Regions from separate parts of the Listeria tempestatis genome, predicted to be linked through region 1. Evidence: predicted binding sites of a transcription regulator. Region 1 holds the regulator's gene; each other region holds the start of a gene.
The links. Region 1 encodes LexA, which represses DNA repair genes until DNA is damaged. Its sites were predicted from a motif close to CGAACATATGTTCG; they were not measured.

Region 1 (8,460 bases):
GTTTTCACTTCAATCATAGTTGGTTGCGACGTATTTTGTTTCGCTTTTTCAATAGCTGCTAAAATTTCAGCAGTATCATTGCCATCTTTAACAAGTAAATGTTCCCAGCCGTAACTTTCAAAACGTGTTTTCACACTTTCAGAAAAAGACTTATCTAAATCACCGTCCAAGGAAATATCATTAGAATCATAAAGTACAATCAAACGACCTAATTGTTGATGGCCTGCTAAACTTGCTGCCTCAGCTGAAACACCTTCCATTAAATCACCGTCGCCACATAGTGAATATGTATAATGATCGACAACTTTAAATTCATCTCGGTTATACATGGCTTCTAAGTGACGTTCAGCCATCGCCATTCCAACAGCCATCGCAATACCTTGACCGAGCGGTCCTGTAGTTGCATCCACACCGTCAGTATGATGGTATTCAGGGTGTCCAGGTGTTTTGCTGTCCCATTGGCGGAAGTTTTTCAAATCATCTAGACTTAGCTTATAGCCACTCAAATGAAGCAAGCTGTATAAAAGCATCGAACCATGTCCAGCAGATAAGACGAAACGGTCACGGTTAAACCAGCGTGAATTAGCTGGATTAGCATTTAAAACTTTAGACCACAATGTATATGCCATCGGTGCTGCACCCATAGGTAAACCTGGATGACCTGAATTTGCTTTTTGAATGGCATCCATTGAAAGGGTACGAATTGTATTAATCGCTAATTGATCAGTTTTATCGAACAAATGAAACATCCTCTCTTAGTTTAAAATTTTAACTACCTCCATTTTATTCCTAAAACATAAATTACACAACCAAAAAAGCATAAATGATCAAATTATTTGTTCGTTTGTTCATTTATGCTCATTTCGGCATTTTATTTTCTTTTTTTGCGCATTTGCTTCACTTTGGACGGTGTAATATCATTTCCATTCGGATCTAATATCGTCGTATTTTCTATAGTGCCTTTCATATGTGTTCGAAATGATTTCAAATATTCTTTGCGCAATTGTTCCTGCTCTATTTTTTCATCAGTCGTTAAGCCAACTGATTTTTTCTTACGAGAAAGTTCATTAATTCGATTAATTTTCATTTTTTCCAACATAAATTTCATCCTATTCATCAATGTGTTTCTTTTATTATAGCATAAAATGTAAAACAGTTCGTTGCGACTGATTGCAACCAAATAAATTTTTGGCACACACAAAGAATGAAAAACAGACGAAATTACTTACTCATTGGCCAATTGAATTGTAGAGTCTTGCTTGAATTCATTTTTCTTCACCGGAATAACAATTTCATCCCCTGCTTTTAATGAATTGTTAGTTAAATGATTTTCTTTTTCCACCCACTTAATAAAAGTCATTTTATCCATGTTTGCTTTTTTCGCATGCTCATCCGCAAGAACCCATAATGAATCTCCAGATGCTACATCAATTGTTGAATATTTATTTTCATTCGTTGCACTTGCATAAAATAATAATGTTAACCCCATAAGTACAGAAGCTACAACAAAAATAATCGCAATATAGTATTTATCCCAAAATAATTTCAAAGTCATCTGAATCCCCTCCAACGGAATATATGTTCGCTTTTTTATCATTATAGAACGCCCGTTCGTTTTTGTCAATAAAAAAATCGAACCTTTGTTTGCATATCTAAAAAACATTTGCTATACTGGTGGTATCAACTAATTAATATAACGGGGTGAAAACCATGAAATTATCGAAACGTCAACAAGATATATATGAATTTATAAAATCTGAAGTTAAAGACAAAGGGTATCCGCCGTCTGTTCGAGAAATTGGTGAGGCTGTTGGTTTAGCTTCAAGCTCAACTGTCCATGGCCATCTTGCTCGTTTAGAAACAAAAGGACTTATTCGACGCGATCCTACAAAACCTCGTGCGATTGAAATTTTATCAATGGAAGATGATGTTCCTACTCCTGCTGTTGTAAATATTCCATTAATTGGAAAAGTTACTGCTGGTATGCCAATTACAGCAATTGAAAATATTGATGAATACTTCCCACTACCTGAAAGCATGGCGGCTGGTGAAAAAGATATTTTCATGTTAGAAATTGATGGTGAAAGTATGATTAATGCTGGTATTTTAGACGGAGATAAAGTGATAGTCCGCAAGCAAAGCAATGCGACTAATGGTGAAATTGTTGTGGCGATGACTGACGAAGACGAAGCAACTTGTAAACGTTTCTTTAAAGAAGCGAATCATTTTCGTTTGCAACCCGAAAATGACACGATGGAGCCAATTATTTTGAATCAAGTCTCGATTTTAGGAAAAGTAATCGGTTTATTCCGTGATATTCGTTAAAAGACACATAGATGAAACCCTCGGCCAAGATAGGCGGGGGTTTTAATTTGTAAGTAGAAAAAAATACACTACCAATCTTCTAATGCAGAAAGATTGGTAGTGTGATAGAAACTAACCTTATTCACTTAGTTTTCTAATTCAAACGTATTATGCAAAACTTGGGCAGCTTCGACCATTTTGCGTTCTGGTACAACAGTAGAGACTTTAATTTCCGATGTGCTAATCATTTTAATGGCTATATCATTTTCCGTGAGCGCTTCAAACATTCTGGCAGCTACACCAGGATTTGATACCATGCCAGAACCAACAATGGAAACTTTAGCTAATTGTTGTTCAGATTCAAGCTTTTCATATTGGATTTCCGCTTTTTTATTTTCAAGAACTGCGAGTGTATTTAAAAGCGATGCCGATTTAATTGTGAAGGAAAGATTGCCGTGTCCCAGTCCAGTAATACCTTGAATAATAATATCCACATCAATATTATTTTTTGCCAGTTCAGAAAACACCTTGGAAACACGCATATTTTCTTTTTCGCTCCAATGAATGGTCACACGTGTTATTTGGTCTTCAAACGCGATGCCGCGAACTACTTTTGCACTTTCCACATAAATCTCCTCCTCAATCATCGTTCCATTTTCCACCCCGTGGCTTAGCCGCACCTCAAGCGGAATTTTAAAATTTTTTGCGTATTCTACAGAACGCGGATGTAACACACCAGCCCCTAAATTCGCAAGCTCCAACATTTCATCGTATGTTAATTGTGTTAGTTTTTTTGCTTTTTTAATAAATCTCGGATCTGTTGTATATACGCCGTCCACATCTGTACATATCGCACATTTTTCGGCTCTAAACTCGGCCGCAAGCGCAACTGCCGTTGTATCGGAGCCACCGCGACCAAGTGTTGTAATTTCACCGCTTTGTGTCACACCTTGGAAACCCGCAACAATGACAATTTTTCCTGCCTGAAGTGCACTGCTAATTTTTTCCCTTTCGATATCTAAAATTCGGGCATTGCTGTGTACTTCTTCCGTTTCAATTCCCGCTTGCCAACCAGTAAAGGAAACTGCCTGCTGCCCGGTTTCTTGAAGCGCGATGGAGAGAAGGGCAATTGTTACTTGTTCACCGGTTGAAAGTAGTACATCCATTTCGCGTTTACTAGGCGTTTTGGAAATTTCTTCTGCCATTTGTACAAGTTTATCCGTAGATTTCCCCATTGCAGATACAACGACAATCACTTGATGCCCTTTTTCATATTCACGAATTGCCTGTGCGGCTGTTTTTTTTATTTTATCAACAGAACTTACCGAAGTTCCGCCAAATTTTAAAACGACTAGACCCATTTAATTCCCCTCTATTCTTTTTTTTCAGCTAACTTTTCATTAACATCGCGAACTTTTTGATAGACGGCTTCCGCCACTTGTTTTGGAATTCCACTTTCCATAAGTTCTTCAACCGATGCGGCTTTAATTTTTTTCATCGAGCCAAAATGACTGAGTATTTTCTTTTTACGACCAGGACCGACCCCTTTAATACCGTCTAAAATAGACTGGAAACCAGATTTACTGCGTAGTTGTCTGTGAAAAGTGATAGCAAAACGGTGGACTTCATCTTGAATGCGTTGCAACAAGTAAAATTCTTGGCTATTTCTTCCAAGAGGAACGATTTCGAGCGGATCTCCAAATAAGAGCTGGCTCGTTCTGTGTTTATCATCTTTAGCAAGTCCAGCAACGGGAATATCGAGCCCTAGTTCATTGATTAATACATCTTTGGCACTATCGATTTGCCCTTTTCCACCATCAATTAAAATTAAATCTGGTAGTGGTAAGCCCTCTTTTAACACGCGCCAGTATCGTCTTCGTACAACTTCACGCATCGTTGCATAATCATCAGGTCCTTCGACCGTTTTAATTTTATATTTGCGATAATCATTTTTGCTTGGTTTCCCATCTAAAAATGTTACCATCGCAGAAACTGGATCAGTCCCGTAAATATTGGAATTGTCGAAAGCTTCAATACGAGAAGGCGTGGGGATACCCATTTGTTCCCCTAATTTTTCAACAGCGCCGACTGTTCGTTCTTCATTTCGTTCGAGCATCATAAATTTCTCATTTAGTGCAATTTTGGCATTTTTATATGCTAATTTTACAAGATCTTTTTTGTTTCCTCGTTTTGGTACGATGATTTTCGTATCGGGTAAAAGTGCTTGTACTGCCTCATGATTAATATCATCAGGTAAATAGATTTCTTTTGGTGGAATATGGTTCGCTTTTTGATAAAACTGACCAATAAATGTCAAAAAATCATCTTCTGCTTCTGTATAAAATGGAAATTGCGATACATCACGTTCGATCAATTTTCCTTGGCGAATGAAGAAAACTTGAACACACATCCAGCCCTTGTCAATGGCGTAACCAAATACGTCACGATCTACAAAATCATTCATCGTCATTTTTTGTTTTTCCATCGTCGTTTCAATCGCTGTAATTTGATCACGAAACTCGGCTGCTTTCTCAAATTGCATGTCAGTCGCTGCCTCTTCCATTTTCAAAGCCAATTCTTTTTTGACCTCTTTATAGCCACCATTTAAGAAGCTGACAATTTCGTCAGACATTTTTTTATAGGTAGCTTGGTCAACTTCAAAAACGCACGGCGCCAAACACTGGCCTAAATGGTAGTATAAACAAACTTTATTCGGCAAGGTTGTGCATTTGCGAAGCGGATATAGCCTATCTAATATTTTTTTTACTTCATTTGCGGCGTATACATTCGGATATGGACCAAAATACTTCCCTTTGTCTTTTTTGACTTGTCTTGTGATAATAAGACGCGGGTGCCTTTCATTCGTAATTTTAATAAAAGGATAGGTTTTATCATCTTTTAAGCGGATATTAAAGCGTGGATCATGCTTTTTGATCAAGTTAATCTCAAGGAGAAGTGCCTCTACATCCGAGCTTGTTACAATATATTCAAAATCCTCTATCTCTTGGACTAAACGCTGCGTTTTGATGTCGTTTGCGCCAGTGAAGTAGGAACGCACACGATTTTTAAGTACCTTGGCTTTGCCCACATAAATGATAGTTCCTTGTTTATCTTTCATTAAGTAGCAACCTGGCTGATCAGGCAGAAGTGCTAATTTATTTTGCAGGTGTGCAGATACCATTTGATCAACTCCTTATCATACAAAAGACACCGCAAAATTTGCGATGCCTTCATTTTACCATAATTTGGTAGCTTTATACATATTTATTAATGACTTCATCAAGCTCTTCTTTTGGACGGAAACCAATAATTGTATCTACTACTTTGCCGTCTTTTTTAATAAGAAGAGTTGGGATGCTCATAACACCAAATTTACTTGGCGTTTCTTGATTTTCATCTACATCCATTTTGACGATTTTCAAACTTTCGCCTCGTTCATTTGCAATTTCTTCTAAAACTGGCGCAACCATGCGGCAAGGACCACACCAAGTTGCCCAGAAATCTGTAAGCACTAGACCTTCATTTGTTTCTTGTTCAAAATTTGCATCGGTAATTTCAAGTATATTAGCCATGCCTGTTTCAACTCCTAACACAATTTGTATACTTAGTATAGCATCAGCTAGATATATAGAGCTATTTTTTTGCTCACTACTTCAATTCTGCAATCGTAATGCCATTACCGCCCTCAGCCGCATCACCAAAACGAATGCTTTTCACCATACGATGGTTTCTCAAAAAATCGGTGACGCCCGTTCTAAGCGCTCCCGTTCCTTTCCCGTGAATAATTGCAACACGCGGATAACCAGCAAGCAACGCCTCATCAATATATTTATCCACCTCAAAAAGTGCATCCTCATAACGCATACCACGAAGATCAAGTTCGGCACGAACCGGTTCTGTATTTCGAACATTTGTCACTACGCGCTGTTTTTTCGGCTTTTCAGGCTGAATAAATTCCAAATCGGTTTCTTTTATTTTCATTTTAATAATCCCAATTTGCACGTTCCATTCCTTTTCGCTTAGTTTGTCTAAAAGCACACCTTTTTGGCCTAAAGAGAGCACCCGGACAGCGTCTCCCTCCTGATAGTTATGTGCCACTTTTTTGACAGGATGAACAACATTTTTTTGAATAGTTTTCGGTTTTGCGCCAGCAAGACGTGTTTTTGCATCAATCAACTCATGTTCCTTAACGCCTGCTGCCCCCCGAAGTTGTAGTTCCCGAAGCTCCCGAATGATAGATTCTGCTTCCAATTCAGCCGCTTCTACAACTTCGTTTGCCTTTTCATTTGCGCGCTCAAGTAACTTCTCTTTTTGCGCATAATACGTCTTAATTTCTTTTTGTAAGTCTTTCAAAAGTTTTTCGGCATCACGAGCAATTTCGACCGCTTCATCATACTCTTTTTCAGCTAAATTGCGTTTTTCTTCCAGACTTGAAATCATTTCATTTAAATCGGCACTTTCCGTATCAACAAGCGCCCTAGCACCATCAATGACACCCGCATCAAGCCCCAAACGGCGAGAAATTTCAAACGCATTGCTTCGTCCAGGGATACCAATAAGCAATTTATATGTCGGGCTTAGCGTTTCCACATTAAATTCAACCGATGCATTTGTTGCAAAAGATCGATTGTATCCATATGCTTTTAATTCTGGATAATGGGTTGTCGCAACGACACTTGCACCACGCTTTGCAACCTCATCTAAAATGGCAATCGCAAGTGCGGCCCCTTCTTGCGGGTCCGTTCCCGCACCAAGCTCATCAAACAGAACCAGTGAACGATGATTCATTTTCTTTAAAATCGAAACAATATTGGTCATATGCGAAGAAAATGTACTCAAACTTTGCTCAATCGACTGTTCATCCCCAATATCTGCAAACACATCATCATAAATGGCAACCATCGACTCTTCCTGTGCCGGAATTTGTAGCCCAGCTTGCGTCATAATCGTAAGAAGACCTAGCGTTTTTAGCGTAATCGTCTTCCCACCAGTATTGGGTCCCGTAATTACAATGGCAGAATAGCCATCACCTAATAAAATATCATTTGAAACCACATGATCTGGGTCTAAAAGTGGGTGTCTAGCCGCATACAATTGGGTTAAGCCTTCTTCATTCAAGTGAGGTGTAATCGCTTTTAGTGACTTCCCAAATCTTGCTTTAGCCAAAATAAAGTCAAATCTCCCTAAAATGTAAGAATTATGATGGATTTCCTGAATATACTCAGCCAGTTTCGCTGATATTTCGGCTAGAATGCGCTCAATTTCTTGATTTTCCTTTGCTTGGAGTGCACGGCGTTCGTTATTTAAATCAACAACACTTTGCGGCTCAACGAATAGTGTTTGACCTGAAGCCGATTGGTCGTGAATGACACCACCGTAGTGACTACGATATTCTTGCTTTACGGGAATGACATAACGGTCATTTCGAATCGTAATAATCGCGTCACTTAGCATTGTAGCTGCATTTCTGTCGCGCAGTAAGCTTTCCAATTTTTCACGTACGCGACCTTCCGTACGCAAAAGCGAAGATCGAACAGAACGAAGCGTTTCACTTGCCGTATCCAAAATATAACCAGCTTCATCAACTGTCAAATTGATTTCTTCTTCCACCTCACGCAATACTAAAATCTCTTTAGCAAGCTCGAATAACAGTGGCAATGAGACGCCAATTTCTTCTAAATCGTCCATAAAATTTTTCATTAGCCGACTGACACGCAAGTTACTCCCCACCTGGTAGACTTCAAGGCCGTTTAAATCTCCACCGATTTCTAAACGCTTTAGGTGCTTTGCTACATCGCTCAAGCCTGTAATTGGCGCACTTCCTTTTAAGCGAATAATCTTAGCGCCTTCTTCTGTTTCACTTTGCATTTTTTGAACCATTGCCAGTGAAGTTTCAGGCTTTAAGCTTCGAATTGCCTCCTCACCAAGTGCGGAAACAGCAAATGGTTCCAGTAATTTTTTTATCTTATCAAACTCTAAAACCTGTTCAACTTTTTTCTCCATATTTTTTTCATTCCTTTATTTCTTATGCAAAAATTGCTTAAAGGCTTCTTTTGTCATTGTATTGATAACATCCTCTTTTGCAAGCCAACCTTTTGTAGCTGCACGTACGCCAAGTTCCATAAAATCTAAATGGCGTATATCGTGCGCATCTGT
Region 2 (8,460 bases), on a different contig from region 1:
TTTACTTTTAAAAACGGATATTGGTTCATTTAGTCAAATGATTTTTGGTTTTATGCGGCCAAATGAATTGGTGTACTATAAGAAAATTGTTGCGGACAAAGAAACTGTGGACATTTTTGAAGCAGCAATTCCAAATGAGAAGCCTCGATTTTATGATGGATTTTAAATCGTGAAGACGGTAACAAATAGAGCTTGGATATAATGAGGCTTTGTTTTATAAAAAAGAAAGTAGACAAGCGAAAATCCAGTAAGTATGCCATTTTCAAAAATGGATTTTACTGGATTTTTGCCTATTTTTTATTTATATTCCAAACTCTATTTATTGCCACGAACATAATCAAACAAAAAGTCCAATTTTTCCGTGTCCGTAATGTGCGCATTGCAAATTTCCTCATCTTGGCAAACATAGTTGCTAAGCGCTTTGTAATTATGATTTTTCGTATCCGTTTTAACATCCACCGTAAAAAGACCAACAGCCCCCATATGGTGACAGAAATGACAAATTCCCTTTTGCGGACTAGGTAAAAAACTTCCAGATAACCCGCGCATTGTTCCATCAATTTCACGAACAATAAATTTTTTCATACTACCTTTATCGTACCAACTTAAATAAGTCAGATGTGAAAAATAATCAGGACTTACTTGAGGCGGGTGGAGTTTCTTTGCCTTTTTAAACATTTTTTTTAACTGTGTATCAGAAGTTTCGTGAAACGGAATGCAATATGGTTCAAGCGAATCTTTAAAATGCGTGTAATCCGACTCATTTTTTATAGAAACAAGCGGTTTTAAAAGCTCTAATTGGTCTGCTGTTAAAGATTCAAAAGCCGTTTCAACTTTGTTCAGTGAGTAGTACGCAAATTCTTGCTTTACTTTAATATCATTTACTCTTTGTTCAGCATCAAGAACATGCTTTGCTTGACGTAAAATCTGATTTAACACGTGATTTTCGATAAATGCTTCCATACAAAATCACCTCCAAAACTTATTTTACAATGAAAGAACACTTAAAATATAGTCTAAGAATAATTCATAGTCAAATAAGACATATGACTAGAATGATTTTGCGCTACGTAAATTATAAGCTGAACTACTTTTTTATTTTCGATAAACAATATTTTTGATTGTACTTTCGGACAAAAAATACCGTTCAGCGAGTTCATGAATGGAAGAACCAATCTCAAAATCCTGTTTTATAAGCGTATTGCGTTCCTTTAGTCGCGATTTAATTCCTGATTCACTACCCCATGCTTTTTTTGAACGTACAGGAATATACAGAAATTCCCCATCTACATATTTTTGAATTTCAAGAATTAATTTTTCAGGTAATATATTTTCAACAGTTTGATACTTCATAAGGCTAGCTCCTTTATTATTTAATTAATAAATAAGTAGCAAAGCCCAGTATTGGCGATTAAGAATAATCCATACAAAGAATCGCCATTTCAGGCTTTGCATGGAACAGCATTATATTAGCAGACATGCTGATCACCTCCTAAATTTTAAAATTTTTTTCTAAAAGTAACTAACAAATGTCGAATTCTTTTTCTGACATTGCTATAATAGAATGTAGAAAAGAGGTGGTTGAAGTGAACTTTGGTGAAAAGTTAATCAATCTACGAAAGAAAAATCAACTAACACAAAAAGAACTTGCTAAAAAAATTGGTGTGACACCTTCGACAATTAGTAAATATGAAAATGCAACACATAAACCACCCATTTTTATTTTAGCCAAATTAGCAGAAACATTAGGTACAACCACAGAATTTTTACTCGATGATGTAGCTGGTTTAAGAGAGAAAAATTCTGTTAATGCATTTCCGCTAATTGGAAATCCAGAACTAGAAAAATGGTATTTAGAACTACCTTACTCATTTTCTGAAAAAGAGTTACAATTACTTAAAGATATTTCAAGTGTTATTGAAAATCAAAAATAATGATATATTGACTGATGACAAATGGTAATCTTCGTCGCTCATGGCGACTAAGATGCCTTTCGCATAACTTTTCACATGGTCTGACAAACCACGCTTCGCCTGTTTTAAGTCATCACATGTTTGAGTACGCTCCGCTTTGGTACTCGGCTTTTCCTAGAATCTCACCATTTAGTAGCAGTCTGATTTTGCGTGGAACGTTTTGTTTCGTGTAAACTTTAAGTTTTTCCTCAAGCTGTAGCGAAGTTTAATAACTTCGCTAATTTTTATTCCACGAACGGATTATGTGGCCCATTTTTTGGTGATGTTTTATATGATGTGAAAGGTTCAGCCACAATTCCAGATGGCGGAAAGAATGAATTATTGTAAGGGAATTGGGTTTCCATCATACGCATTTTTTGTGAAAATTTCATGTGCAACATTGATGTACGTGCTACCTGATTATTAAAAGAGGAAATAGAAACATCAATTTTTATTGTTTCGAAATTAGCAAACTGTACCAATGTCTGGTTATCTTTTGTCCCGTGATATTCTTTAATATGTTGGGGAAAAACCCAAACACAATTTGGATTCACCGGTGAAGCGGTCGGGAAGGTGTAGGTAAAAGAAATTGGATCGATAATGATTGGCGACTTATGTGTGATGCCAATCAAGTGTTTAGTACCCTCTCTTCTACCATCATAATTTGCACCAAAAAATTTACAACTAGTTTTAATTAACTCAAAAGGGGTAAATTTAGAAATAGAGTCAGACCCAATTTCAATTACCCTCGAAAATAGTTGCCCTCCGGCCGAATGTGGCAAAATAATCATCGTGTGCGGATTCACCTCATAGATTTGCTTCTCTACTTTCTTGTTTTCCATTTTCATACATCCCTTTCTCTTGATAGCCTTTTTTAATTATGTAAAGAAGTAGCTTACTTCAAAACATCGAAGTTTAGGAGTTACTATTTTCGTAATTATAGCACAGAAAAAAACAGGAGTCAGTATATTTTGGAAAAGTCGGATTTTTAAGCGGTAGCGTAATTTTTGAAGCCAAATTATGAATTTTCAGAGCTATTCTCACCATATCATAGTGAAAGGAGTGATTAGTCGTGGAAATGCGAGATTTTTCAAACTCATTAATGAACCAAGTTGGTATTTTAAAAGGAGAAAAAGAATTAACAAATGTTTTTATCGAGTGCTACATGACGATGCTCCTAGATCAGAGGAAAGTGGAACAGTTAAAAAAAGAAGTCGATGTCGCTCTTGATAAGAAGGATGAAAAAAAATTCATTGAGCTTACAAATAAAATAAATGAGATTCAAAAGGAAATGCTAGCATTTCAGTGAATTTTATGAAAAACTAAGGTAAAGAAGTATTGACCTTAGTTTTTTTATGTAGAGCTTAAAATTTTATAAATAGGCTCTAAAATAATGCTAGACGAAAATAGTAATTTTGGTTAAAATAAAACAAAACATATGTTCGGTGGTGAGGGTATGAGCTTACAGTTTATAACTGGAAGGGCTGGGAGTGGCAAAACAACTTTTTTGATTGAGCAAATAAAAAAAAGAGCTTTAGAAAATCCACATGAGAATCAAATTCTTATTGTGCCAGATCAAATGACGTATCAAATGGAACGATTTCTTTTTAAACAAACAGGTTTTAAAGGTATGATGAACATCCAGGTCTACAGTTTCAGTCGTGTAGCTTGGCGAGTATTACAAGAAACTGGCGGGCTTTCTCGGGTGTTTCTAACCAATTCTGGTATGGAAATGCTTGTACGACAAGTTGTTCAAGAAGAGGCTGGAGAGTTAAGGCTATTTGGGAGAGCATCAAACAAAAGAGGATTTTACAAAGAACTAACAACTTTATTCCAAGAAATAAAGCAGTACGAAGTAGAATTGGCCGAGCTAAAACAACAGTCTGAAGAAGCAAATGATTTTGCAATGCGTGAAAAATTGGCTGACATTTCATTAATCTATGAACGTTATCAAGAGAAATTATTCGGAAAATTTCTTGAAAATGAAGATTATTTACGGTTGTTAATTGAGAAAATGGACAAAAGCATATATATTCAAAATGCTTCTATTTATTTTGATGGCTTCGACACATATTCAAAGCAAGAAGTTTCAGTAGTTTCAAAATTTATGGAAGTTGCTAAGCAAGTGCAAATTACTTTGACGACCAGCAAAGAAGCTGTAGCTGGGCAATTAAATGATTTTGATATGTTTGAACTAACTAGGGAGTCTTTACTACAAATCAGAGAAGCGGCAAATCATTTAGGTGTACATGAAAAATCACTTTTATTTTTAAATGATAATAAGCGATTGAAACATCCGGATCTTGCTCACCTTGAAGCAATTTGGGGGCAAAATAAATCTGCAAAATTTGAAGGGGAAATAGCGGGAATTCGCCTTCATCAAGCAAATAATCGACATTCTGAAATTGAGGGGATTGCTCGCGAAGTGAAACGCTTGGTTCGTGAGGAAAACTATCATTTTTCAGATTGTGCCATCTTGGTTCGTAATATGGCTGAATATGAAGAAACTATATCTTCTGTATTCGGCGCACATAAGTTGCCTTACTTTTGGGATAAAAAACGCTCGATGGCGAAACATCCTTTGATTGAATTTATTCGTTCTAGTTTAGATGCACTCAAGCTAAATTGGCAGTATGAAACACTTTTTCAGGCGGTTCGAACTGAATTTTTCTTTCCAATTGAAAAAGATGCTAATCTTTACCGAAAAAAAGTAGATTTATTTGAGAACTATTTATTAGAAAATGGTATTTTTAACCGATCACGTTTTATGAAAAGCAACAAGTGGACCTACCTACGAATTCGCGGGCTTGAAACGAATATCCATACTCAAACAGACTCTGAACTTGAAATAGAAGAACAGATTAATGAAGTTCGTAGTCTCATTCAAATTCCACTTGTTTTTCTCGAAGACAAGCTTAAAACAGCTAATACGGGTAAAGACTATGCGGAGAGTCTATTTGCTTATTTAGAAAAAATAAATGTTGCTGAACGTATTGAGCTATGGAGAGCTCGCGCTGACGAGGAAGGTTTACTTGAACTTTCTCGTCAGCATGAACAAGCTTGGCATGCAGTTATCGGACTTCTTGATGAGTTTGTGGAGCTATTAGGAGATACTGTGTTGTCGCTAGATGATTTTATTGAAATTATTCAGACGGGACTTGAATCAATGGAATTTTCGTTACTTCCGCCATCTCTCGATCAATCTATTGTCACTGATATGGAACAAGCTCGTTTATTGGAAGAAAAAATTGTTTTTGCAATTGGTCTTAATGATGGTACGTTTCCTAAAAAAATGGCTAATAAGGGTATTATTTCAGAAGATGAGCGAGAGAGCATGGCAAATGATGGAATTGCTCTAAGAACAATGGGCTATAAGTCGCTTATTCAGGAAGAATTTATAGCATACCGTATATTTACAGCCGCAAGTGACCGGCTTTATTTAAGTTATCCAATTGCGGACTCTGAAGGGAAATTACTTCCCGCTTCTAATTATGTACGTAAAATAAAAACGGTATTCCCAGCTTTAAAAGAAGAACTATATTTAAGTGACCCATCACTTTTATCAGAAAAAGAGCAAATGGGTTACATTACGGATGAAGTGAGTGTGCTTGGCTTCCTTACGACTCAACTACAAATGTATAAACAAGGATATAAGATTGCGCCCATTTGGTGGGATGTTTATAACTTTTTTATTAAAAGTAAAAATAAACTAGCACTACAAGTACTGGCAAGTTTAAACTATCGAAATAATACAACAAGCTTGAGTGAAGAGACAGCCGCAGAATTATTTGGTGATAAAATTCATGCTAGTGTCTCACGTATGGAGAAATTTTTTAGTTGTGAGTTTCAGCATTTTGCTCAGTATGGTTTGAAGCTTGAAGAAAGAAAAACATATCAGTTGCAGGCTGTAGATATGGGAGAAATTTTTCATGGAGCGATGGAATGGATATCCATTCAGTTAAAAGAACGTGGATTAGATTGGGGTTCCCTTTCTGAAAATGATTGCCAAGTGTTAGCGAATCAGGCGATGGCTTACTTAGCACCAAAACTACAACATGAAATACTTCTTAGCTCAAACAGAATGGCGTATATCCAATATAAATTACTGGCCATTATTTTGCGTGCGACAAATGTTCTAAATGAACAAGCAAAGCAAAGTTCATTCCGACCACTTGGCTTAGAAGTCGATTTTGGTATCGGGAAGAGTATCCCAGCAATGAAGATTCCACTAGAAAAAGAGCGTGAGTTGCTCTTGCAAGGACGCATTGATCGAATTGATTATGCGAGTACTGACGAACGAAATTATCTTCGAATCATTGACTATAAATCTAGCGCCCGAGACTTGCAACTTCCAGAAATTTATTACGGGCTTGCATTACAAATGCTAACGTATTTAGATATTGTTGTCACAAATGCTAAAAAATTAGTAGGAAGCGATGCCGACCCAGCAGGTGTTCTTTATTTTCACATGCATAATAAGCTTGTTAGTACTGACAATCCATTAGCTGATGAGGCGCTTGCTAAAGAATTACAGAAAAGCTTTAAGATGAAAGGACTTATTTTAGGAGACCCGCTTGCTGTGTCACTTATGGATAACTCGGTTAAGGACGGAGGAGCATCTTTAATTGTTCCTGCTGAAATAAAAAAAGATAATACACTTAGCGCACGATCAAAAACAGCTTCTAAAGAAGACTTTGAAGCCATGCGTCATTTTGTTCGTCATAAGTATAAAGAAGCTGGGAATAAGATTTTAAATGGTGAGGTAACGATTAACCCTTATCACTTGAAAGAAGTAACACCGTGTAACTTTTGTCCGTTTCGTTCAGTATGCCAATTCGATCCAGGTTCGCAAAGTGATAAGTATCGATATTTATCGTCTGAAAAACCAGAAGTAATGATTCAAAAAATGAGAGAAGAAGGAGGGGGAAGTCAATGAATCAATTGCCGGCTAAGCCAAAAAATACAACATGGACAGATGAACAGTGGCAAGCCATCCACGCGCGCGGACAAAATGTTCTAGTAGCTGCAGCAGCAGGATCAGGGAAAACGGCTGTTTTAGTAAATAGAATTATTGAACGGCTACAAGATGAAGAAAACCCATGTAATGTTGATGAATTACTTGTTGTCACATTTACTAATGCTTCAGCTGCTGAAATGAAGCACAGAGTAGGGCAAGCGCTAGAGAATGCTTTAACACAAAATCCAGATTCATTACATTTGAAGAAGCAACTTGCACTTTTGAATCATGCATCGATCCAAACTCTCCATTCATTTTGTTTAGATTTAATTCGTAAATATTATTATATTGCAAGCGTTGACCCAGATTTCAGGTTGATGGATAGCATTGAAAGTATGATGTTACGAGATGAAGTAATAGACAAGCTACTTGAGGAAGAATATGCGAAGTCGAACAATGAAGATTTTTTTCATCTTGTGGATAGTTTAACTGACGACAGATCGGATAAAAATTTAACAGAGGTCATTTCGAAACTATACGATTTCTCAAGAGCGAATCCAGACCCTAAAAGTTGGTTAAAAGCACTCGTTAATTTTTATGAAACGAAGGATTTGCAAGGAATAGCTGATTTACCATTTTATGCTGAAATCAAAAACTATATTCAGCTCTCCATTCAACAAGCTTTAGATGCGCTCGAGCAAGGGATAAGTATTTCGAAAATGGCTGGGGGACCAGAAAGCTATATAACAAACTTCACTGAAGATATTGCTGAACTAGAAGCGTTAACGGCGCTACTTGATGGGGACTGGGCCGAACTGCGCGAGGGGTTTTCAAAAGTCGCTTTTGGTCGTTTAAAGCCGATTAAAAATAAAGAGGAAGTCGATGAACAGCTAGTTAAACAAGCCAAAAAAGCTAGAGATCGCGCTAAAAAATATATTCAAGATACAACAGTAGATTGGTTTAAACGTGAAGAAAAAGCATATTTAAACGATTTAGAGCAGATGAAACCAGACATTGCTACACTCATTCAACTTGTCGAGCATTTTTCCGAACAGTTTTTTCAAGAAAAAGAAAGAAAAGGTGTTCTTGACTTTAATGATTTGGAACATTTGGCACTTGCGATTTTATCTGAAAATGGTAAACCATCCTTTGTGGCAAAAGAGCTTCAAACCCGCTATCAAGAAGTATTAATTGATGAGTATCAAGATACTAACCTAGTGCAAGAAACCATTTTGCAATATGTAACCTATTCTGGCGAAGCAGATGGAAATTTATTTATGGTAGGGGATGTAAAACAATCAATATATCGCTTTCGTCTTGCTGAACCTACATTATTCATGCGGAAATATGAAAAGTATCGACTAGACGGAAAAGATACCGGTTTACGCATTGATCTAGCTAAAAACTTTAGAAGTCGAGCTGAAGTTCTAAATGCTACAAACTTTATTTTTAAGCAAATTATGGATAAAAAAGTCGGCGAAATTGAATATGATTCGGCGGCAGAACTTGTGCTTGGTGCCAATTTTGAAGAACATAAGAATGCTGAAACAG
Region 3 (8,460 bases), 290 kb from region 1:
GTTTTTAAATTGGTTAAAATAAACAAGTATGCTTTTATAACTGGAGCAAGTGGCGAAATTGGACAAGCAATTGCGAGACGCCTAGCGCATGATGGCTTTCATCTTTATTTGCATTATCATAAAAATTTTGAAAGTATTAGAGCTATTATGGATGAATTTGCCAATTCGCAAGTTGATATTTTCCCCATTCAAGCTGATTTTAGAAACTCTGAAAGTTTAACGAAAATGGTAGACTCTATTTTTCAGCTCGATGTTTTGGTACATGCTGCTGGGGAGTCTGAATATACACTTTTTATGGATAGCTCAGATGACTCATTGACACAACTTTATCAAATACATGTTGAAATGCCGCTCCGTTTAGTTCGCACTTTTTTGCCGAAAATACAAAAAAGTGAGCATGGGAAAATTCTTTTTATAAGTTCTATTTGGGGAGAAATTGGTGCAGCAATGGAAGTGATTTATTCAACGATGAAAGGTGCTCAACTTACTTTTGTAAAAGCCTTAAGCAAGGAAATAGCTTATACCGGGACGACTGTTAATGCAATTACCCCTGGTGCGGTAGATACAACCATGCTAGAACGCTTTTCTGAAAGTGAAAAAATGAAGTTAGCGCAGGAAATCCCGTTTGGACGACTCGCTACACCAATTGATGTTGCGAATGCCGCTTCTTTTTTGCTAAACGAAGAAAATAATTATATTACTGGACAGGCTCTAGGTGTTAATGGTGGCTGGAACATGTGATAGATAAATTTAAGATTTAATATGGTAGGTGTTTTATATTGACTGAATTAGGCGACAAACTGAAAGCTGCACGTCGAGAAAAAGGACTCAGCTTAGATGATTTGCAACAAATTACTAAAATTCAAAAAAGATATTTAGTCGCAATTGAAGAAGGCAACTATTCGGTTATGCCTGGTAAATTTTATACGCGTGCTTTTATAAAACAATACGCAGAAGCAGTCGATTTAGACAGCGCAGAATTATTTACTGAATTCGAATCGGAAGTGCCTTATTCACAACAAGAAGTGGTAAATCAAGAGCAAAGTAGGGCACAAAAAAAAGCGACACCACTTACAACGCATTCTGTTGGTGGGTCTGCTTCAACGCGAAATCGTTTTTTCGATATTTTACCAAAAGTGCTTATAGCGCTCTTTATTCTGTTCATTCTCTTTATTATTTGGTACTTTGTTTTTGCTAATAAATCAAACGATGATGAAGTAACCTCGCCAAATGATAATCAAACTGTTAAAGTGCAGGATGATACGGGTTCTTCAACAAAGAAATCAGATAATAGCGATGAAACGAAAAAGGAAGAAGAGCAAAAAGCTAATGATGCTAAGAAAAAAGAAGAGGATGCGAAAAAAGAGGAAGAAAAACAGCTTACGATTACAAAAGGTGAAACACAAGGGAATGCAACAACTTATACTGTAGAAAACGCGGATAAGCTGACAGTTGAACTATCAGCGTCTGGTGGCGAGAGCTGGGTGGGGATTTCCACTGAAGCTGGTGCTAATATTTATAACGGTATTTTAAAAGACGGGGAAAAGAGTGAAACAATTGATGCAGGTGAAAATAAAACCATTTCGATTGTTGTTGGTAATGCCCCGGTCACAACAGTTAAAATTAATGGTGAAGCGCTAGAACTTGCGCCAACGCTCGTGAAACAAGTATTAACTGTAAGCATTCAAGAAGGTAGTGATGAAAATTCAACTACATCTAATCAGTAACATAAAAGAGGTATAGGTGATTAGCTTGCCTATACTTTCTTTTTGAATAATAGTAAAGAGTGGGGGATGGAAGAATGAATTTACCGAATAAACTTACGGTAGCACGTATTATTTTAATTCCGATTTTTGTCATTATTTGTGTTGTACCGTTTGCATGGGGAAATGTTGAGTGGTTAGATTCTACAATTCCAGTAACAAGTTTAATTGCGACAATCATTTTTGTTGTTGCGGCATTAACAGATTGGTTTGACGGGCACCTAGCTCGGAAATACAATCTTATTACCAATTTTGGGAAATTTGCAGATCCAATGGCAGACAAACTGCTTGTTACAGCGGCATTTATCATTTTGGTCGAAATGAACATTGCACCAGCATGGATTGTCATTTTAATCATTAGTCGTGAACTTGCCGTAACGGGTTTACGTTTACTTCTTGTAGAAGGCGGTGAGGTGCTTGCCGCTGGACAGCTTGGGAAAATCAAGACATTTACACAGATGATTGCCATTCCGTTAATGTTTTTAGATAACTTTCCATTTGCTTGGACGGGAATACGCGTCGATTTAATTTTCCTATATGTCTGCGCATTTTTTGCCGTTTGGTCAGGAATCGATTACTTTTATAAAAATCGCGGAGTCTTCAAAGGCTCTATGTAAAAAACGGAAATACTTCAGCCGAGCAATTTTGGAGGGAGTATTTTTGTTTTTTTCGTTAAATTAAAAGGGGTGTGGATATGGTACGTGCAGAAATCATTGCGGTCGGAACAGAAATTTTGATGGGACAAATTGTAAACACAAACGCCGCCTTTCTATCTAAAGAATTAGCAAGTGCTGGCATTTTTGTTTATCATCATACGGTGGTTGGGGACAATCCTCGCCGCCTTCAAGAAGTGATTACAATTGCTGAAGAGCGAAGTGACCTCCTCGTCTTTACTGGAGGATTAGGACCAACACAAGATGATTTAACAAAGCAAGTCCTAGCGAGCCATTTGGGTAAAAATTTAGTGGAAGATGCCTTTCATCTAAATAAAATAACGGACTATTTTGCTTCGAGCAAACGGGTTATGACGGAAAACAATAAATTGCAGGCACTTGTTATTGAAAACGCCGTCGTTCTTCAAAATGACTACGGGTTTGCTGCGGGTATGTTTTTTGAGTTGGCAAATAAAAATTATATGCTCTTGCCTGGTCCCCCGTCAGAAATGAAACCAATGTTTCAGCAATATGCGAAACCGCTCTTACAAGGTTCGCTTGAGGAAGAGGTTCACTTGGAGTCAAAAATTATGCACTTTTTCGGTATCGGAGAGTCCAAACTAGCTAATGATTTACATGATTTAATTGAGGAGCAAACGAACCCTACAATCGCCACATATGCTTCGGACAATGAAGTTGAAATTCGAATTACAGCTTCTGCTGCAACAAAAGAAGAAGCGGATAAATTATTAGTTGAAACCGAACAGGAAATTTTAAGGCGAGATGGGGAATTTTTGTACGGTTATGGTGAAGTTTCACTTGCTGATGTGGTCATCATGAAGTTGTTAAAAGAAAAAATCACGATTTCTGCAGCAGAAAGTTTGACGGCTGGGCTTTTTCAAGCTGAATTGGGAGCTACAACAGGCATATCTGATATTTTTAAAGGCGGAGTGGTTACGTACAGTACTGAAATGAAACAGGATGTTCTTGGTGTTTCTAAAAAAATTATTGCTGAACACGGAGTAGTAAGTTCAGAATGTGCAAAAGCGATGGCTGAAAATGTTCGCAAGCTGTGTCACACAGAAATGGGCATTAGTTTTACCGGTGTGGCAGGACCAGGCGAACTAGATGGTCATATACCTGGAACAGTTTTTATTGGGCTAAGTGTTGCAGGTTTTGAAACAGAGACTTATTCGTTTGTTTTTGGACGAGATCGGAATCATAATCGAAATCGTGCGGTAAAACAAGGATTTCAAATTATTAATCACTTTTTAACAGAAAAAATGGGTTTTTAATTTAAGAAAAAAAGCGATAAAGTATTGTGAAAAGCAAGAAATAACGCTGAAAAAAGAGTTGGACGAACAGGTTTAGGCACGTTATAATACTTCTGTGAGGAAGGTAAAATACGGTTTATAAAAAATGCGAATAAATGTTCGCTTTTTGCTTGATTCTTAATTTGAAATAAGGTATAGTTACTTTAGGAATTTAAATTAAGAGGATTTCGACTTGTAAAATATAACAAAGAGAGATAAATAGAGGAGGCAATAACGTGAACGATCGTCAAGCTGCTTTAGACCAAGCTTTAAAATCCATTGAAAAACAATTTGGTAAAGGTTCAATTATGAAATTAGGTGAGCATAGTGACCAAAATATTTCCACTGTTTCAAGTGGCTCACTAGCTCTTGATATTGCTTTAGGCGTGGGTGGTTATCCTAGAGGAAGAATCATTGAAACTTACGGACCAGAAAGTTCTGGTAAAACGACTGTTGCCCTCCATGCCATTGCTGAAGTGCAAAAGCAAGGTGGAACGGCTGCTTTTATTGATGCTGAACATGCTTTGGATCCAACCTATGCTAAAAATTTAGGCGTTAATATCGATGAATTACTACTTTCACAACCAGATACAGGTGAGCAAGCGCTTGAAATTGCAGAAGCACTTGTAAGAAGTGGAGCAGTCGATATGTTAGTAATTGACTCAGTTGCCGCATTAGTTCCGCGTGCAGAAATTGAAGGAGAAATGGGAGACGCCCACGTGGGTCTTCAAGCTCGTTTAATGTCGCAAGCTTTGCGTAAATTATCTGGTGTCATTAACAAATCTAAAACGATTGCAATTTTTATTAACCAAATTCGCGAAAAAGTTGGTGTTATGTTTGGAAATCCTGAAACAACACCTGGTGGACGTGCTTTAAAATTCTATTCGACTATTCGTTTAGAAGTTCGCCGTGCTGAACAGTTGAAGCAAGGAACCGATGTTATCGGGAATAAAACGAAAATTAAAGTCGTTAAAAATAAAGTTGCACCACCATTCCGAGTGGCAGAAGTAGATATCATGTACGGAGAAGGAATTTCTCGTGAAGGCGAACTTGTTGATATGGCTTCTGAAGTAGATGTTATCAATAAGAGCGGTTCATGGTATTCATACAATGAGGAACGTATTGGTCAAGGTCGTGAAAATGCGAAACAATTCTTAAAAGAGCATCCAGAAATTCGCGATGAAATTTCAAATCGGGTTCGTGCGGAATATGGTATTGATGCAGATTCAGAACAGGGTAACACATCAGATGTTGATGAGGAATTCAGTCTTTTAGAAGACGAATAAAATGCATATGAAAGTCTAGTTTATAGTGGGATATAAACTAGGCTTTTTGTTTAAAACGAGAGAAAAGGCATTTTTTCTTGTATTATTCTGCCCTTTCCTTGACAATACGTATATTCAAATATAAAATTAGATTGTATATTTTACATTTGCTAAAGAGTGATGATGGAAAAGAAAACTGCTTTTTAGTAAAGCTGGAATTTATCCAGCTAATGATAGAAAATACACTTTGTGCCAATCATTTTTGGCCACCGACATAATTATAACGAAAACTGAATAGCGAAGGAGGTGTAAGGATGAGCGTAGTAGTCGCAATCATCTCCGGTTTGCTTTTCTTAATCGTCGGTTTGGTTGTTGGCTCACTTATTTATAAAGCTAGTTCTGAAAAGAAACTGGTTGCTGCTCGTGGAACGGCTGAATTAATCGTTGAAGATGCTAAAAAAGAGGCGGAAACAACGAAAAAAGAAGCGTTGCTAGAAGCAAAAGAAGAGAGCCATAGAGTACGTACTGAAATCGAAAATGAACTTCGTGGGCGAAGAGGAGAGTTACAAAAACAAGAAAATCGCTTATTGCAAAGGGAGGAAAACCTCGACCGTAAAGATACTTCTTTGAGTAAAAGAGAAGGTACACTCGAGAAAAAAGAGGAGAATATCAGTAAACGACAACAACATATTGAAGAGAAGGAAAGCAAAATTGATGAGATGATTCAAAAAGAGCAAGATGAGCTCGAACGCATTTCCGCACTCACAAAAGATGAAGCGAAAAAAGTCATCCTTAACCAAGTAGAAGAGGAGCTTTCTCATGATACGGCTATCATGGTAAAGGAATCAGAAAACAAGGCGAAGGAAGAAGCGGACAAAAAAGCGAAAAACATTTTATCACTTGCCATTCAACGATGTGCAGCCGATCATGTTGCTGAAACGACTGTATCCGTTGTCACACTTCCAAACGATGAAATGAAAGGTCGAATTATTGGTCGTGAGGGACGGAATATCCGTACACTTGAAACATTAACTGGTATTGATTTAATTATTGATGATACGCCAGAAGCTGTTATTTTATCAGGTTTTGATCCAATTCGTCGTGAAATTGCGCGAATTGCACTTGAAAAATTAGTTCAAGATGGACGAATTCACCCAGCACGGATTGAAGAAATGGTCGACAAAGCACGTAAAGAAGTGGATGAACACATTCGTGAAGTGGGAGAGCAAGCTACTTTTGAAATTGGAATTCATTCTATCCACCCAGACTTGATTAAAATTTTAGGCCGTTTGCGTTACCGTACAAGTTACGGACAAAATGTTTTAAATCATTCACTGGAAGTCGCTAAACTAGCTGGAATTTTGGCTGGAGAGCTTGGTGAAGATGTGACACTTGCGAAACGCGCGGGATTACTTCATGATATTGGGAAAGCAATTGACCATGAAATTGAAGGGAGTCACGTTGAAATCGGTGTCGAATTAGCAACGAAATACAAAGAAAATGATGTTGTCATTAATAGTATTGCTTCCCATCATGGGGATACTGAACCGACTTCTGTTATTGCTGTTTTAGTTGCTGCTGCGGATGCGCTTTCTGCTGCTAGACCTGGCGCGCGTAGTGAAACACTTGAAAATTACATCCGTCGTTTAGAAAAACTGGAAGAAATTTCAGAATCTTACGAGGGTGTTGAAAAATCTTATGCCATTCAAGCAGGACGTGAAGTCCGGATTATGGTTGAGCCAGACGAAATTGATGATTTAGCATCGTATCGCCTAGCGAGAGATATTCGCAAACGAATTGAAGAAGAACTTGATTATCCGGGACACATTAAAGTAACGGTAATCCGGGAAACAAGAGCAGTTGAATACGCGAAATAAACAAGAGCACCCGGCGGAAGCTGGGTGTTCTTTTTATGTCCTAAACTTGCGCCGCCAATTTGAATACGTTAGAATTTTAATAAAGGAGTTGAGCGGATTATGGCGGGGCATTCAAAATGGAAAAATATTCAAGGAAGAAAAAATGCACAGGATTCAAAACGGGCGAAGATTTTTCAGAAGCTTGCAAAGGAAATTTATATGACGGCGAAAAGTGGAGCTGATCCCGCGCTAAATCCTGCACTCAGACTTGTTGTGGATAAGGCAAAAGCAGCGAATATGCCAAATGATAATATTATGCGCGCGATTCAAAAGGCGGCAGGAAATCAGGCGGGGGAAAACTATGACGAGATTTCTTACGAAGGGTACGGGCCTTCTGGTGTGGCTGTTTTAGTGCATGCGCTTACGGACAATAAGAATCGTACGGGAACGAATGTGCGTGTTGCTTTTAATAAAAACGGCGGAAGTTTAGGCGAAACGGGTAGCGTGGCTTATATGTTTAATCGGAAAGGTTACTTAGTTGTGCTAAGGGAAAATCTTGGCATTAGTGAAGATGAGTTTATGTTACTTGCCATTGAAGCGGGTGCTGAGGATATTATAACAAGTGCTGAAGCGTTTGAAGTCTTTACGACGCCAGCAGATTTTACGACTGTGAAAGAGCAGTTGGAACAGAACGGCTTCACATTTGAGGCAGCGGAACTGACGATGCTGCCTACAATTTACCAAGAAGTTTCAGAAAATAAACGTGCCGAATTTGATAAGTTGCTGAGCATATTAGAAGATGATGACGATGTACAAGACGTTTATACAAACGCGTTTAACGACTAAATTTAGAAAGGCGCTGGCAACATAGGCGTCTTTTTAGGAGGGGAAAATCATGCAAATAAGTGAAATTATGAAGCGGCAAAATGCCTATTTTGATGAAGGCCACACGAAGCGCTTTCTACACCGGAAAACGACGCTTGAGAATTTAGCGATGCTACTTAAAGAAAACGAAAAACTGTTTTTGGCTGCACTCGAAAAAGATTTGGGAAAAAGTAGTTCTGAAGCCTATATGACAGAGATTGGGATGATTTATGAAGAGATTGCTTTTGCATTAAAACATTTAAAAAAATGGATGCGTGTGGAGAAAGTGAAGACGAGCTTGACGCATATTGGTTCCAAAGGATTTATTCACCGCGAGCCGTATGGTACTGTTCTTGTTATTGCTCCGTGGAATTACCCATATCAATTAGCGCTCGCACCACTAATTGGGGCAATCGCGGCTGGAAATACAGTGATTGTAAAACCATCGGAACTCGCACCACATACAGCACAAGTGCTGACGCACGTTTTATCACGTTTTCGTGAAGAGATTATTGCGGTTGTAAGTGGCGGTGTGGCTGAGACGACGGAATTATTAGAGCAAAAAATGGATTACATTTTCTTCACGGGTTCAACACGTGTTGGGAAAATTGTGATGCAAAAAGCGGCTAATCATTTAACGCCAGTTACACTTGAACTTGGTGGGAAAAGTCCAGTTGTTGTCATGAAAGACGCAAATATTTCGCTAGCAGCAAAGCGCATTGCTTTTGGAAAATGGACAAATGCAG

Region 2: addB (helicase-exonuclease AddAB subunit AddB) is a predicted target of LexA. The motif match lies at 3,384-3,397, and genes of this name have one in related genera.
Region 3: recA (recombinase RecA) is a predicted target of LexA. The motif match lies at 3,839-3,852, and genes of this name have one in related genera.

What each region holds. Positions count from the first base shown of each region.
Region 1 is NZ_CAUYTK010000001.1:484,834-493,293, forward strand. Features, by position in the region: gene tkt (transketolase) at 1-740, opposite strand, end outside; gene R8923_RS02525 (DUF896 domain-containing protein) at 872-1,099, opposite strand; gene yneA (cell division suppressor protein YneA) at 1,226-1,555, opposite strand; gene lexA (transcriptional repressor LexA) at 1,711-2,325, shown strand; gene R8923_RS02540 (aspartate kinase) at 2,451-3,665, opposite strand; gene uvrC (excinuclease ABC subunit UvrC) at 3,677-5,485, opposite strand; gene trxA (thioredoxin) at 5,559-5,876, opposite strand; gene R8923_RS02555 (endonuclease MutS2) at 5,953-8,307, opposite strand; gene polX (DNA polymerase/3'-5' exonuclease PolX) at 8,323-8,460, opposite strand, start outside.
Region 2 is NZ_CAUYTK010000007.1:54,639-63,098, reverse strand. Features, by position in the region: gene R8923_RS09730 (GNAT family N-acetyltransferase) at 1-166, shown strand, start outside; gene R8923_RS09725 (FusB/FusC family EF-G-binding protein) at 316-963, opposite strand; gene R8923_RS09720 (CD3324 family protein) at 1,096-1,353, opposite strand; gene R8923_RS09715 (helix-turn-helix domain-containing protein) at 1,587-1,934, shown strand; gene R8923_RS09710 (competence protein ComK) at 2,198-2,794, opposite strand; gene R8923_RS09705 (IDEAL domain-containing protein) at 3,025-3,261, shown strand; gene addB (helicase-exonuclease AddAB subunit AddB) at 3,409-6,888, shown strand; gene addA (helicase-exonuclease AddAB subunit AddA) at 6,885-8,460, shown strand, end outside.
Region 3 is NZ_CAUYTK010000001.1:197,951-206,410, forward strand. Features, by position in the region: gene ymfI (elongation factor P 5-aminopentanone reductase) at 10-741, shown strand; gene R8923_RS01180 (helix-turn-helix domain-containing protein) at 780-1,727, shown strand; gene pgsA (CDP-diacylglycerol--glycerol-3-phosphate 3-phosphatidyltransferase) at 1,802-2,380, shown strand; gene R8923_RS01190 (competence/damage-inducible protein A) at 2,458-3,711, shown strand; gene recA (recombinase RecA) at 3,966-5,015, shown strand; gene rny (ribonuclease Y) at 5,309-6,871, shown strand; gene R8923_RS01205 (YebC/PmpR family DNA-binding transcriptional regulator) at 6,971-7,696, shown strand; gene R8923_RS01210 (aldehyde dehydrogenase) at 7,746-8,460, shown strand, end outside.